DNA from 2 places in the Amycolatopsis plumensis genome. Region 2 is predicted to be linked to the other one. Evidence: riboswitches for the same ligand, from Rfam matches in the RefSeq annotation. Region 2 holds a riboswitch; the other holds the start of a gene.
The links. A riboswitch is a leader RNA that binds a small molecule or an ion and turns the genes downstream of it on or off. The one in region 2 is predicted to bind glycine.

Region 1: it holds a riboswitch for glycine, as region 2 does, so the genes downstream of both, gcvP (aminomethyl-transferring glycine dehydrogenase) here and gcvP (aminomethyl-transferring glycine dehydrogenase) in region 2, are expected to answer to the same signal.

Annotation. Positions count from the first base shown of each region.
Region 1 is NZ_JBHSJY010000001.1:7,915,870-7,923,439, forward strand. Features, by position in the region: gene ACFPLC_RS38165 (glycosyltransferase family 2 protein) at 1-682, opposite strand, end outside; gene ACFPLC_RS38170 (NAD-dependent epimerase/dehydratase family protein) at 679-1,614, opposite strand; gene ACFPLC_RS38175 (hypothetical protein) at 1,738-2,265, shown strand; gene ACFPLC_RS38180 (helix-turn-helix transcriptional regulator) at 2,334-3,062, shown strand; gene gcvP (aminomethyl-transferring glycine dehydrogenase) at 3,051-5,936, opposite strand; glycine riboswitch at 6,106-6,204, opposite strand; gene ACFPLC_RS38190 (MerR family transcriptional regulator) at 6,247-6,825, opposite strand; gene ACFPLC_RS38195 (TetR/AcrR family transcriptional regulator) at 7,105-7,570, shown strand, end outside.
Region 2 is NZ_JBHSJY010000001.1:4,968,956-4,976,525, reverse strand. Features, by position in the region: gene lipA (lipoyl synthase) at 1-422, opposite strand, end outside; partial or broken gene glyA (serine hydroxymethyltransferase) at 419-1,692, opposite strand; gene gcvH (glycine cleavage system protein GcvH) at 1,692-2,069, opposite strand; gene gcvT (glycine cleavage system aminomethyltransferase GcvT) at 2,084-3,175, opposite strand; gene gcvP (aminomethyl-transferring glycine dehydrogenase) at 3,241-6,072, opposite strand; glycine riboswitch at 6,213-6,306, opposite strand; gene ACFPLC_RS24045 (helix-turn-helix domain-containing protein) at 6,468-7,570, opposite strand, start outside.

The DNA of each region.
Region 1 (7,570 bases), 2.9 Mb from region 2:
TCCCGGAGGGGCCGGTCAGTCCCCACTTCCCGGTCTCCGCGTGCACACGGGCGGAGTACGGCAGGAGCACGGCGAGCAGGCCCAGCAGGCCGACGCCGGCCCGGCGCCAGCCGGCCCACCGCCGCCACGCTTCCCCGGCAACCACGAGGAACACCAGCAGCGGGAGGGCGAGTGAGATCCCGATCAGCCGCGTGAGCACGCCGAAGCCGAGCAGCAGGCCCGCGGCGCCGGCGCGCTTCCAGCCCGGGGTGCCCCAGCCGAGCAGGACCCAGAGGAGCCCGAGAAGCACGGCCTCGAACGTCACCTCGGACATGATGTTCTGCTCGATCTGCAGCTGGTAGGCGTCGAGCAGGACCGGGGTCGCCGCGAGCGCGCCCACCCACGGACGGCCGCCGAGGCGCAGGACCAGGCCGTAGACGCCGATCGCGATGAGGATGCCGCCGGCGTGCTGGACCGCCGCGACCCAGGCGAGCCCCCCGACCGCCAGCAGCGGCCGCAGGACGAGGTCGTAGCCGATCGGGTTGAGCTGGTCGGCGCGCAGGGCGTGCAGGTTGTCGAGGTAGCGGAAGGAGTCGATGTACAGCAGCGCCGGGCGGTAGGCCAGCCAAGTCAGCACCCGGAGCGTGACCGCCGGGACGAGGAGCAGGAGCAGCAGCCAGTGCCGCTTGAGGAAAGCCCTCACCGGTTCGCGAGACCGGAGAAGTACTTCCACGCCGTGGCCAAGCCGTCGGTCAGGGAGACCTCCGGCCGGTAGCCGATGGTCTCCGCACTCGCCGCGACGTCGACGACGACCGCGGGCATCTCCCCGGCCGGGGCGTCGACGTGCTCGACCGGCAGCTCGGCGCCGGTCACCTCGCGGACGGCCTCGACCATCTCCAGCACCGACACCGAGCGCCCGGCGCCGACGATCGCGTGGCCCGAATAGCCGCTGTCGAGGGCCAGCAGGACCGCGCGGACGACGTCGTCGACGTGCACGAGATCGCGGCGCTGGCGGCCGTCGCCGTAGACCCTGACCCCGGTGCCGGTCAGCGCGGCCCGCATCATCCGCGGCACGAAACTGTCCTTGTGGGACATGCCCGGACCGTAGACGTTGGTGAACCGCAACGCGCACGTCGTCATGCCGTACGCCCCGGCGTAGCCCGACAGCAGCATTTCGCACGCCGCCTTGGTGGCGCCGTACGGCGTCAGCGGGCGCAGCGGCAGGTCCGGGGTGATCGTCGCGGTGCCGACGTTGCCGATCACCGCGTTGGTCGAGGCGAGCAGGAACTTCGGCACCTCGTGGCGCCGCGCGAGCTCCAGCAGCTCCTGGGTGACCAGGACGTTGTCGGCGAAGGTGTCCTCGGGCAGCTCGACCGACTTGAGCACCGACGTCAGCGCGGCGAGGTGCACGATGCCTGCGGTTCCGCGATCCACGGCCGCTTCGCGGACGGCCGCGTCGCGGAGGTCGCCGGTGACGACGCGGACGCCGTCGGTGTCTTCGGGGAAGGGGACCCGGTCCACGACGGTGACCGGGACGCCCCGGTCGCGGAGGGCGCGCACGACGGCCCGGCCGATGAAGCCGCTGCCGCCGGTCACGACCACGGACGTCCGATCAGGACCGTGCCCATTCGCCATGGGCGTCAACCTACCTGCCGTTCCTGTGCGCCCGCAGTGGGCATACGCAGAAGTGCGTATGGCCGCCCGAGGCCCCGGGTTGGTGTCCTTGACCGGTCACAGCAATGGGGAGGAAGGCACACCATGAAACGACTCTTCACCGTTCCGGCGCTCCTGCTCGCTTCGGTCGCCGGGCTGCTCGGCGCCCCGGCCGCGGCCCAGGCGGCCACGACCGACGTCGGAGTCATCCCGGCGAGCCGCTCGTGCCCGGCCGGCACCGAGGCCGTGGTGATCCGGATGGACGACGAGGACTCCGGCAACACGAACTCGCGCGGCGGGTTCATCGGCGCGGTCAGCAGCACGAGCACCACGGAGTTCTTCTTCTGCCGGGTGAACGGCACCGCGTTCCGCGGCGTCGTGCAGTCCGGCTCGTTCCGGCCCTACGCGGTCCTGAAGCTCGGGGCGAACTGCCCGAACGGCTCCCAGGAGTTCTCGCGGCGGTTCGACAACGAGGACGACAGCAACCGCAACTCGTTCTCGGGCAACATCTTCCCGAACTCCAGCGACAGCAACAACAACCAGTACTCCGCACCCGCGGGGATCAGCAGCATCGCGCAGTCGATGGTCAGCGCCGGGTCGAACACGACGATGAACGTCCGGATCGCCCGGTAGCGTCCGGTTCGTATCTCCTTCGGCTTTCCCGGGTCTTTTCCGACCGGGAGAGCCGAGGGGGATGCGGGATGAGCAGTGAACTGACCGCGCGGTGCCTGCACCGCGCACTCGACGTCGTCCACGAACTGAAGGCGGGACCGGCGGCGGGCCTGGCCGCGCTGGGCCGGCTCGTCGGCTGCGACGTCGTCGCGTGCACGAGCACCGAGCACACGACCCGGCGGCTGACCGGCACGGTGATCGACCGTCCGGAGCAGAACCTGCTGCGCCACCCGCGGTTCCGCGCGCAGGCCCACCAGCACCCGGCGTTCGCGGCCCACCGCGGCGGCCGGCTTCCGCTGGGGACGTCGGCCGCCCTGACCGACCTGGCGGATCAGCGCACGCTGCGGGCGCTGCCGCTGTACACGGACTTCTACCGGCCGCAGGGCACGGCCGACCAGCTGCTCTGCGTCGTCCAGGCCGACGACCGGCACGGGCGGATCCTGACGCTCAACCGGTCCCGGCCGGGCTTTTCCGCCCGGGACCGCGAGCTGGTGGACCTGCTCGCCCCGCACGTGGCCCAGGCGTTCGCCCGCGAGGAGCCGCCACCGGTCCGGCCGGTCACCGCGGTGCCGCTCGACGTGCTGACCACGCGGGAGCGCGAGGTGGCCGAGGCGGTGGCGCGGGCGGCGACCGACCGGGAGGTCGCCCGGCTGCTGGGAATCAGCCCGCGGACGGTGCAGAAGCACCTTCAGCAGATCTACCGGAAGCTGGACCTGACCAGCCGTGCCGAGCTCATGATTCACCTCTCACGGAGCTGAGGCGAACGCCTCCGGGGGCGGGCAGGAGCAGACCAGGTTCCGGTCCCCGGCCGCGCCGTCGATCCGCCGGACCGGCGGCCAGCTCTTCGCCGCCGTCGGCCCCGCCGGAAACACCGCGGTTTCGCGGCTGTACGGGCGGCTCCACTCGCCGGTGACGCACCGGGCCGTGTGCGGGGCCTGCCGCAGCGGCGAGTCCTCGAGGGGCCACTCCCCCGCCGCGACGCGGTCGATCTCGCCGCGGATGGCGATCATCGCCGCGCAGAAGCGGTCGAGCTCGGCGAGGTCTTCGCTCTCCGTCGGCTCCACCATCAGGGTGCCCGCGACCGGGAACGACATGGTGGGGGCGTGGAGACCGTAGTCCGCGAGCCGTTTCGCGACGTCGTCGACCGTGACGCCGGTGGCCTTCGTGAGCGGCCGCAGGTCGAGGATGCACTCGTGCGCGACCAGGCCGTCACGGCCGGCGTACAGGACCGGGTAGTGGCCGGCGAGGCGGCGGGCGACGTAGTTGGCGTTGGCCACCGCCACGAGCGTCGCCCGGCGCAGGCCCTCGGCGCCCATCATCCGGATGTACGCCCACGAAATCGGCAGGATCGACGCGCTGCCCCACGGCGCCGCGGTGACCGGGCCGACGCCGGTGGCCGGGCCGGCCGCCGGCTGGAGCGGGTGGTTCGGCAGGAACGGCGCCAGGTGCGCGCGGACGCCGATCGGGCCGACGCCGGGACCACCACCGCCGTGCGGGATGCAGAACGTCTTGTGCAGGTTGAGGTGCGAGACGTCGGCGCCGAAGCGGCCGTACTGGGCGACGCCGATGAGCGCGTTGAGGTTGGCGCCGTCGACGTACACCTGGCCGCCCGCGTCGTGCACCGCCGCGCAGACCGCGCCGACGGTGTCTTCGTAGACGCCGTGCGTCGACGGGTAGGTGAGCATGATCGCTGCGAGATCGGCCCGGTGCTCGTCCACTGTGGACTTGAGGTGGGCGAGGTCGATGTTGCCTTCGTGGTCGCAGCGGACGACGACCACGCGCATGCCCGCCATCACGGCGCTGGCCGCGTTCGTGCCGTGTGCGCTCGCCGGGATCAGGCAGACGTCCCGCGCGTGCTCGCCGCGGGCGCGGTGGAAGGCACGGATGGCGAGCAGCCCCGCGAACTCCCCCTGGCTGCCGGCGTTGGGTTGCAGGGAAACCGCGTCGTAGCCGGTGATCCGCGCGAGCCAGGCGCTCAGGTCGGCGACGACGTCCAGGAGCCCGGCGGCGTCCTCGGCCGGCGCGAACGGGTGCAGGCCGGCGAACTCCGGCCAGGTGACCGGCTCCATTTCGGCGGTGGCGTTGAGCTTCATGGTGCACGAGCCCAGCGGGATCATGCTGCGGTCGAGGGCGACGTCCTTGTCGGCCAGTTGCCGCAGGTAGCGCAGCATCGCGGTTTCCGAGCGGTGCGCGTGGAAAACCGGGTGCGCCAGGTACTCGCTCGTCCGCCGCAGCGGGGCCGGGAGCGCGTCCGCGGTGTCCGCGTCGAGGCCGTCCACATCGGACACCGAGACGCCGAACGCCTTCCAGACGCAGGAAAGCCGCTCGCGGGTGGTGGTCTCGTCGCAGGCGATGCCGATGTGGTCGCCGTCGATCCGGCGCAGAGAGATGCCGAGGTCGCGGGCCGCGGCGACGACCGCGTCCGCCCGGCCGGGCACGGCCGCGACGACGGTGTCGAAGAACTCGCCGTGCACGACCTCGACACCGCCCTCGGCGAGGCCGGCGGCCAGCACGGTGGCCATCCGGTGGGTGCGCAGCGCGATCGACCGCAGGCCCTCGGGGCCGTGGTACACCGCGTACATCGACGCCATCACGGCGAGGAGGACCTGGGCGGTGCAGATGTTCGACGTCGCCTTCTCGCGGCGGATGTGCTGCTCGCGCGTCTGCAGGGCGAGCCGGTACGCGGGCGCGCCGTCGGCGTCCTTCGAGACGCCGACGAGCCGGCCGGGCAGCTGCCGTTCGAGGCCCTGCCGCACCGCCAGGTAGGCGGCGTGCGGACCGCCGAAGCCGAGCGGGACGCCGAAGCGCTGCGTCGAGCCGATGGCGACGTCGGCGCCGAGCTCGCCCGGCGGCCGCAGCAGGGTGAGGGCGAGCGGGTCGGCGGCGACGATCACGGCCGCGCCGTGCTTCTTGGCCTCGGTGATGGTGAGGTCGAGCTCGCGGACCGCGCCGGACGCGCCCGGGTAGGACAGGAGCACGCCGAAGAAGTCGCCGCCGAGCCCGAGCCCGGTCAGTCCCTGGGAGAGGTCCTCGACGACGAGGTCGATGCCGAGGGGCTCGGCCCGGGTCCGGAGGACGGCGAGGGTCTGCGGGAGGGTGTCTTCGTCGACGACGAACCGGTTCGACGTCGCCCGCCCGGCCCGGCGCACGAGGGTCATCGCCTCGGCCGCCGCGGTGGCCTCGTCGAGCAGGGAGGCGTTGGCGACGGGCAGCCCGGTCAGGTCGGCGACCACGGTCTGGAAGTTGAGCAGCGCTTCGAGCCGCCCTTGGGAGATTTCCGGCTGGTAGGGCGTGTAGGCGGTGTACCAGGCGGGGTTTTCGAGGACGTTCCGCCGGATGACGGGCGGGGTGACCGTGTCGTGGTAGCCGAGCCCGATCATGGCGGCGGTCGGCCGGTTGCGGGCGGCCAGCGCGCGGAGTTCGGCGAGGGCTTGCGCCTCGGAGGCGGCGGGTGGCAGTTCGAGCGGCTGGGCGGAGTCCCGCAGCGACCGCGGGACGGCCCGCTCGGCGAGTTCGTCGAGGGAGGCGACGCCGATGAGGTCGAGAATGTGCTCCAGGTCGGCGGAATCGGGCCCGATGTGCCGGTCGGCGAAGGGAATGCCCTGTTCCAGGGAGGCGAGTGACGGATCCACGATGGCCTCCTGGAGACAGCGGGGGTGGACCGGGACGGCGGTGTCCTGGTCCTCCCCGCTCTGTCTGACCCCGAGGGGCGCCTGAGAGTTTCGCCCGCAGGTTGAGCCGGGCTTGCACCGTCGGCGGGGCCATCAGGCTGTGTCCTGACGACCCGCTTTCCAGAGGCGTCTCGTCCGCGCGGTCCAGGGTGCCTGAGAGGTTCCGGGGAGGACTTGCTCCTTCGGCGCCGAGCTCAAGGTGTGGCTCGGACTCTCCCGCGCGGATTCGTCGACCGCACGGTGAACCTTACTCTGCCCGCCGCGGTGGTGATCACCCGGTCTTGCGGGCGTTGCGGCGCTGGGTGAGTTCGTCCGGTTCGTGCGTCTCGACGATGCCGCCGTCGGCGCGTTCGGCCGGGAATTCGTGGATCGTGCCGCTGATTTCCTGCATCGCGCCGCTGACGGCGATGCCGAAGACGCCCTGGCCGCCCTGGAGCAGGTCGACGATTTCCTCCGGCGACGTGCACTCGTAGACCGTGGTGCCGTCGGAGAACAGCGTCACCCGGGCCAGGTCGCGGACGCCGCGGACGCGCAGGTGGTCGACGGCGACCCGGATGTTCTGGAGTGAGACGCCGGTGTCCAGTAGCCGCTTGACGACCTTGAGGACCAGGATGTCCTTGAAGGAGTACAGCCGCTGCGAGCCGGAGCCGTGCGCGGTGCGGATGCTGGGCGCGACCAGCTTGGTCCGGGCCCAGTAGTCGAGCTGCCGGTAGGTGATGCCGGCGATCTGGCACGCCGCCGGACCCCGGTAGCCCACCAGCTCGTCGGGCAGCGAGTTGTCGGGGAACAGTTCCCCTTGCTCACCAGTCGCGACCTCGACAGGCTGCTTCTCGGAACCAGCCTCGACCACGCAAGCCTCCCCTCGCCCGACCTGGCGGCCGGCGAATGACAGCCGGAGGAGTCCCAGGAGCGGGACCCGCCGGAGATCAACCGCCACGATCCGGCCCCAGACCGTGAATCACACCGTGGCGATTTCCCTTCTTCGACGGTAAGCGCCCGGACAGTGCCGGTCAACGCGACGCGCGGCAAGCCCAGGCGGTCGGCTGACCCTTTGAGCCGTTTGCTGTACCCCCTGCGGCGTGGTTCAAACCCCTTGACCCGTTTTACTCAGCCAAGTAACTTGTTACTCATGCAAGTAAACACCGACCTCATGGCCGAGATGGGCCTCAGCCCCGCCGAGGCCGCGCGCCGGGCGCAGATCATCGGCGCCACCATCGGCGTGCTGTCCGACCTGGGCTACCGGCGGACCACGTTCGCCAAGATCAAGGAGCGGGCCGGGCTGAGCAGCACCCGGCTGATCTCGTACCACTTCACGAACAAGGCCGGCCTGATGCAGGCCGTGCTCAGCACGGTCGTCGAGACGAAGGCCGGCTTCCTCACCGAACGCACCGGCGGTGGCCTCGACCCGGCCGATCGGCGCGGTTACCTGCGGGCGCACATCGAGACGTCGGTGGCGTTCCTGCGTGCCTACCCCGAGTGCGTCCGAACACTGTCGGAGCTCGCGGCCAACGCCGACGACGCCGACGGCTGGGTGATGACGAAGGTGCTGGTCGACGACCTGCGCGTGCACGGGCTGGCCCGCCAGCTCAAGCAGG
Region 2 (7,570 bases):
CGGACAGTCTCCGCGTACAGCCAGGCGCCGCCGTCCTCAAGGTCGTCCCGGGCGACACCGGTGACCGTGGAGTACCGCAAGCCCATGGCCTGCACCGACTCCGCGACCTTCCGGGGTTCCGTGCGGTCGAGAGCGGCGGGCTTGCCCGTGTCGATCTGACAGAAGTCACACCGCCGGGTGCACTGATCCCCACCGATCAGGAACGTCGCCTCCCGGTCCTCCCAGCACTCGTAAATGTTGGGACAACCCGCCTCTTCACACACCGTGTGCAGACCCTCGCGACGCACCAGACCCTTGAGCTCGGTGAACTCCGGCCCCATCCGCACCCGCGTCTTGATCCACGACGGCTTCTTCTCGATCGGCGTCTCACTGTTACGCACCTCGAGACGCAGCAGCTTCCGGCCCTCGGGCTGGGCGCTCATCGGGAAAGGTCCGCGTACAGCGGGTGCTTCTTCGCGAGGGTCTCGACGCGGTCGCGCAGCTTCGCCCGCACGGCGTCGTCGAAGTCCGGCTTCAGCGCCTCGGCGATGACGTCGGCGACCTCGGCGAAGTCCTCGGCTTCGAAACCGCGGGTGGCCAGGGCGGGCGTGCCGATGCGCAGGCCGGAGGTGATCATCGGCGGGCGCGGGTCGAACGGGACGGCGTTGCGGTTGACCGTGATGCCGACCTCGTGCAGCCGGTCCTCGGCCTGCTGGCCGTCCAGGGTGGACTGGACGAGGTCGACGAGCACCAGGTGGACGTCGGTGCCGCCGGTCAGCACTCGGACACCGGCGTCGGCACAGTCCGACTGGGACAGCCGCTCGGCCAGGATCCGCGAGCCCTCCAGAGTGCGCTGCTGGCGCTCCTTGAACTCCTCGCTCGCGGCGATCTTCAGCGCGACGGCCTTGGCCGCGATGACGTGTTCGAGCGGTCCGCCCTGCTGGCCCGGGAACACCGCCGAGTTGATCTTCTTGGCCAGCTCCTCGCGGCACAGGATGAGTCCGCCGCGCGGGCCGCCGAGGGTCTTGTGCGTGGTCGTGGTGACGATGTCGGCGTGCGGCACCGGCGACGGGTGCAGCCCGGCCGCGACCAGCCCGGCGAAGTGCGCCATGTCGACCATGAGGCGAGCGCCGACCTTGTCCGCGATCCGGCGGAACTCGGCGAAGTCGAGCTGACGCGGGTAGGCCGACCAGCCGGCGATGATCAGCTTCGGCTCGTGCTCGACGGCCAGCCGCTCGATCTCGGCGAGGTCGACGATCCCGGTTTCCTTGTCGACGTGGTAGGCGACGACGTTGTAGAGCTTGCCCGAGAAGTTGATCTTCATCCCGTGCGTCAGGTGACCGCCGTGGGCCAGGTCGAGGCCGAGGATCGTGTCGCCCGGCTTGAGCACGGCGAACATCGCGGCCGCGTTGGCCTGCGCGCCCGAGTGCGGCTGGACGTTGGCGTGCTCGGCGCCGAAGAGGCCTTCGCGCGGTCGATCGCGAGCTGCTCGACGACGTCGACGTGCTCGCAGCCGCCGTAGTAGCGGCGGCCGGGGTAGCCCTCGGCGTACTTGTTGGTCAGCACCGAGCCCTGCGCCTCGAGCACGCCCACCGGGGCGAAGTTCTCGGAGGCGATCATCTCCAGGGTCGACTGCTGGCGGTTCAGCTCGTCCGCGACGGCCGCGGCGACCTCGGGGTCGACTTCGGACAGGTGCTGGTCGAACGTCGTCATCAGTTCTCCTGGGTGTGCGCGGCGTAGGCGGCGGCGTCGAGCAGGTCCGGCACGTCCCCGGTCAGACGCACCTTCAGGAGCCATCCTTCGGTGTACGGGTCGGAGTTGATGACCTCGGGGGTGTCCGATGTGGTGCCGTTCACCTCGACGACCTCGCCGGAGACCGGCGCGTACAGCTCGCTGACCGACTTGGTCGACTCGACCTCGCCGAACACCTCGCCGGCGGTGATCGCCGAGCCCGCGTCGGGCAGCTGGACGAACACGATGTCACCGAGCGACTCGGCGGCGAAGGCGGTGATGCCGACGGTGGCGATGCCGTCCTCGACCTTCAGCCACTCGTGTTCCTTGGTGTACTGCAGGTTCTCGGGGATGCTCACGGTTCGTTCAGTCCTTACGCGCGGGAGTAGAAGGGCAGGGCGACGACCTCGACGGGCTCGATCCTGCCCCGGATGTCGACGGAGAGCTCGGTGCCGGGCTCGGCGTACGCCCGATCGACGTACGCCATGGCGATCGGGTAACCGAGGGTGGGCGACAGCGCGCCGCTGGTGACCTCGCCGATCTCGGTGCCGTCGGCCAGCACCGCGTAGCCGTGGCGCGGGGCGCGGCGACCGGCGCCCTTGAGCCCGACCCGCACGCGCGGGACGTCGGCCTTGGACCGCTCTTCGAGCGCCGCGCGGCCGACGAAGTCGCCCGGCTTCTCGAACTTGACGACGCGGCCCAGTCCCGCCTCGAAGGGGCTCTGCTCGACCGTGAGTTCGTTGCCGTACAACGGCATCCCGGCTTCGAGCCGCAGCGTGTCGCGGCAGGCCAGGCCGGCCGGGACCAGGCCGTGCGGCTCGCCGGCCTCCAGCAGCAGGCGCCACAGCGCCGGTGCCTCGTCGGCGTCGACGAACAGCTCGAAGCCGTCTTCGCCGGTGTAGCCGGTGCGGGCCAGCAGCACGTCGTGGCCCTTCACCGAGGTCGGGACGCTGGCGTAGTACTTCAGCGCGTCCAGGTCGGCGTCGGTGACCGCGCCCAGGATCTCGACGGCCTTCGGGCCCTGGACGGCGATCAGCGCGGTGGTCTCGGACTTGTCGTCGACTTTCGCGTCGAAGCCCGCGACCCGCTCGGCGAGGGCGTCCGCGACGACCTGCGCGTTGCCCGCGTTCGCGACGACGAGGTAGTGCTCGTCGGCCAGGCGGTAGACGACGAGGTCGTCCAGGACACCGCCTTCGGCATTGCAGATCATCGTGTACCGCGCCCGGCCCGCCTTGACGCCGGTGAGGTTGCCGACCAGCGCGAAGTCCAGGACGTCGGCCGCCTGCTTGCCGGTGACGTGGATCTCGGCCATGTGCGAGAGGTCGAACAGCCCGGCCGCCTCGCGGACGGCCTTGTGCTCGGCCAGCTCACTGGCGTAGCGGACCGGCATGGACCAGCCGGCGAAGTCGGTGAACAGCGCACCGAGTCCCTTGTGGACTCCGTGCAGCGAGGTTTCGCGAGACATGGGGAAAAGGTCGCCTTCCGTAGGTGGTCGTGAGTGAGAAACAGTGTTCTAACCCTGTTTCACACTCACGAGCCGTACTCGCTGAGGGGCGGGCAGGAGCACACGAGGTTACGGTCGCCGCGGGCGCCGTCGATGCGACGCACCGGGGGCCAGTACTTGTTCTTGCGCGAAACACCCGCCGGGTACACGGCCAGCTCGCGGTCGTAGCGCTTGTCCCACTCGCCGACCAGCGTCTCCGCGGTGTGCGGGGCACCCCGCAGCGGCGATTCCTCGGCAGTCCACTTCCCGGAAGCGACCTCGTCGATCTCGGCGCGGATGGCGATCATCGCGTCGCAGAACCGGTCGATCTCGCCCAGGTCCTCGGACTCGGTCGGCTCCACCATCAGCGTGCCGGCGACCGGGAACGACATCGTCGGCGCGTGGAAGCCGTAGTCGATGAGCCGCTTGGCGACGTCGTCGACCGTCACGCCGGTCTCCTTGGTGAGCTGGCGCAGGTCGAGGATGCACTCGTGGGCGACCAGGCCGTCCTGGCCCGTGTAGAGCACCGGGTAGTGCGGGGCGAGCCGCGAAGCGACGTAGTTCGCGGCCAGCACGGCGACCTTCGTGGCCGCGGTCAGGCCGGGCGCGCCCATCATCCGGACGTAGGCCCAGGAGATCGGCAGGATCGACGCCGAGCCGTAGGGCGCGCCGCTGATCGGGCCGACGCCGGTTTCCGGGCCGGCGGCGTCGAGCAGCGGGTGGTTCGGCAGGTAGGGCGCCAGGTGCGCGCGCACCGCGACCGGGCCGACACCGGGGCCGCCACCGCCGTGCGGGATGCAGAACGTCTTGTGCAGGTTCAGGTGGGAGACGTCGCCGCCGAACTCGCCCGGCTTCGCCAGGCCCAGCAGGGCGTTGAGGTTCGCACCGTCGACATAGACCTGGCCACCGCCGTCGTGGACGATCTTGGCCAGCTCGTCGATGTCGTGCTCGTACACGCCGTGCGTGGACGGGTAGGTGACCATGATCGCGGCCAGGGTGTCGCGATGGGTGTCCACCTTGGACCGCAGGTCGGCGAGGTCGACGTTGCCCTCGTCGGTGCACTTGACGACGACCACGCGCATCCCGGCGAGCACCGCGGACGCGGCGTTGGTGCCGTGCGCGGACGACGGGATCAGGCAGACGTCACGAGCTTCGTCACCGTTCGCGCGGTGGTACGCGCGGATCGCGAGGAGGCCGGCGAGTTCGCCCTGGCTGCCCGCGTTCGGCTGGAGCGACACCTTGTCGTAGCCGGTCACCTCGGCCAGCCACTCGGCCAGCTGCGCGACGAGGACGTGGTAGCCCTCGGCGTCCTCGGCCGGCGCGAACGGGTGGATGCCCGCGAACTCGCGCCAGCTGATCGGCTCCATCTCCGTGGTGGCGTTGAGCTTCATCGTGCAGGAGCCGAGCGGGATCATGCCGCGGTCGAGCGCGTAGTCCAGGTCGGACAGCTTCCGCAGGTAGCGCAGCATCGCCGTCTCGGAGCGGTGGGTGCCGAAGACCTCGTGGCCCATGAAGCCGCTCTCGCGGGCCAGGCCGTTCGGCAGCGCGACACCATCGCTGACCTCTTCTTCGACGCCGAACGCGCGGAGGACCTTCGCGGTGATCGCGGGGGTGCTGACCTCGTCGAAGGCGACGCGGACGTGGTCGCCGTCGACGTGACCGAGGTTGATCCCGGCCGCGCGGGCGGCCGCGTGGACCTCGGCGGCCTGACCCGGGACGCGCGCGACGACCGTGTCGAAGAAGGACTCGTGCACGACCTCGACGCCGGTCCGGCGCAGGGCGTCCGCGAAGCCCGCGGCGAGGCCGTGGACGCGCTGGGCGATCTTCTTCAGGCCGTCCGGGCCGTGGTAGACCGCGTACATCGCGGCCAGCACCGCCGGGAGGACCTGCGCGGTGCAGATGTTGGACGTCGCCTTCTCGCGGCGGATGTGCTGCTCACGGGTCTGCAGGGCGAGGCGGTAGGCGGCGCTGCCGTCGGCGTCGACCGAGACGCCGACCAGGCGACCCGGCAGCGAGCGCTCGAGCCCGGCGCGGACGGACATGTACCCGGCGTGCGGGCCGCCGTAGCCGAGCGGGACGCCGAAGCGCTGGGTCGAGCCGGCGGCGACGTCGGCTCCGAACTCGCCGGGCGAGGTGATCAGGGTGAGCGCGAGGAGGTCGGCGGCCACGGTGAACAGCGCCCCCGCGGCCTTCGCCGACTCGGAAATCGCGTGGTAGAAGCCGCGGCCGCGCAGCACGCCGGACGCGCCCGGGTACTGGACGACGACGCCGAAGAAGTCCTCGGGCAGGCCGGTGAGCAGGTCGCGGACCTCGACCTCGATGCCCAGGGCCTCGACGCGGGTGCGCACGACGGCGATGGTCTGCGGCAGGCACTCGGCGTCGAGGACGACCTTGTTGGACTTCGACTTCGACGCGCGGCGCATCAGCGTAACGGCTTCGGCGACGGCGGTCGACTCGTCCAGCAGCGAGGCGTTCGCGGTGGCCAGGCCGGTCAGGTCGGCGACCATGGTCTGGAAGTTGAGGAGGGCTTCGAGACGGCCCTGGGAGATTTCCGGCTGGTAGGGCGTGTACGCGGTGTACCAGGCCGGGTTCTCGAGGACGTTGCGGCGGATCACGCCGGGGGTCACGGTGTCGGAGTAGCCGAGGCCGATCATCTGCGTCATCGGCCGGTTGCGCGCGGCGAGGGCGCGCAGCTCCGCGGTGGCGTCCTCTTCGGACGCGGCGGGCGGGAGCCGCAGGTCACGGGTGGCGCGGATGGCGCTCGGGACAGCGGCCCCGACGAGGGCGTCCAGGCTGCCGTAGCCGCACTCGGCCAGCATCTTCGCGCGTTCGGCCTCGGACGGGCCGATGTGGCGGGCGTCGAACTGCGTGGAAGTGATGGGGAGCTCCTCGGGCCGGGCACCGGGCAGAACGGTGCGCTGGGAACTCCCCCTCTGTCATGGCACCTGAGAGTTTCACCGCCTGTGCAGCGGCTTTCACCTTGGGTGAGGCGCGGGTGCGCCTGCTTTCCAGAGTGGCCTCGCGCGAAGCGGTAGCAGGTACCTGAGAGATTCCGGGGAGTTTGCTCCTTCGGTGCCCCACCGACTTCGTGAGGGCTCTCCCGCCTCGGCTCGACGGCCCGATCTGCAGTTGTGACGGTCACGGTACCTGCCGCTTCCCGCGGCCGTCTACTTCACCCGGGCAACACCACATCAGTCTTCGAGCGCGGCTCGACGGCGCGCCCCCCATGCAGTGAATGACTCATTCCTGGCGTCGGACGCCAGGAATGAGTCATTCACTGCGTTCCGGCGACGCGACGCACCACGCTTCCCGCCAGCACCGGCGGCCGCCGGACCCGGCCGGAGGGCAGCACCAGGCGCTTCAGCGGGCCGCCGAGCGGCACCGGCGGGAGGCCCGCGCCCAGCAGGACCTGCTCGACGATCTGCTCGGCGTGCCAGGCCACCGAGTCGTTGAGCCGGTCCAGGGACGGCCGGTCGCCGTCGAAGACGTCCTCGTCGGCCAGGGTCACCTCGAAGTGCGCGCAGCCCGGCGGGACCGCGACCGCCTCCTCGATCGCCCGGGCCCCCTCCAGCGGGTCCTCGAACCCCGCCTCACGCAGCGCCGACCGGTAGATGCGGGCCGCTCGCGCGCGCATCCGCGGGCCGTAGCGGACGACGACCGGGAGCCGTCCGGTCAGGTCCGGCACGGCCAGGCCGTGCAGCAGCATGATCGGCGGCACCGAGTGCACCAGCCGCGGCGCGGGTTCGGCCAGCTCGCGCGCGGTGATCCGGACCCGGTCGGCCATCGCGTCGGGGAGGCCGAAGTAGCGGAAGTCGACGTTGCCGAACCCGAGGCCGTCGGCGATCAGCGAGGCCAGCAGCTCGCCGTACCCCCAGATCGGCGACAGCACGACCACCGGCGGCGCGGCGACGACCGGCGACGGCACCGACGGCCGCGTCGCCTCCTGCTCGGGCACCTGGATGACCAGCCGCGGCGGCTCGTGCCAGTCGTGCACCTCGGCGACCCGCCAGTACAGCCCGAGCGGCCGCCAGAGCTCGCCGAGGACGTCGTGCTCGATGATGCGGCGCACCTCGGCGTCGTCGTGGGGGAAGTCCCGCGGCGGCACGATCCCGACGTAGTGGTGGTAGGTGACGCGGACCTCGTCGCCGCGGGTGGCCGAGCGGATCCGCATCTCCCAGTCGATCGGCGACGCCGCGATCGCGTTGGCGACCTGCGTGCCGGGCGAGGAGTAGACGAGCGCGGTGGCCTGCCGGAGGAACTGCCCGGCCCGGTCGATGCCCTCCCGCAGCGCCTTCGCCGCCTGGGCGACGTGCACCGGCGAAGCCAGCGAATCCGGCAGGACGCCGGCGACGCGCAGCAGCTCGGCCTCCCCGAGCC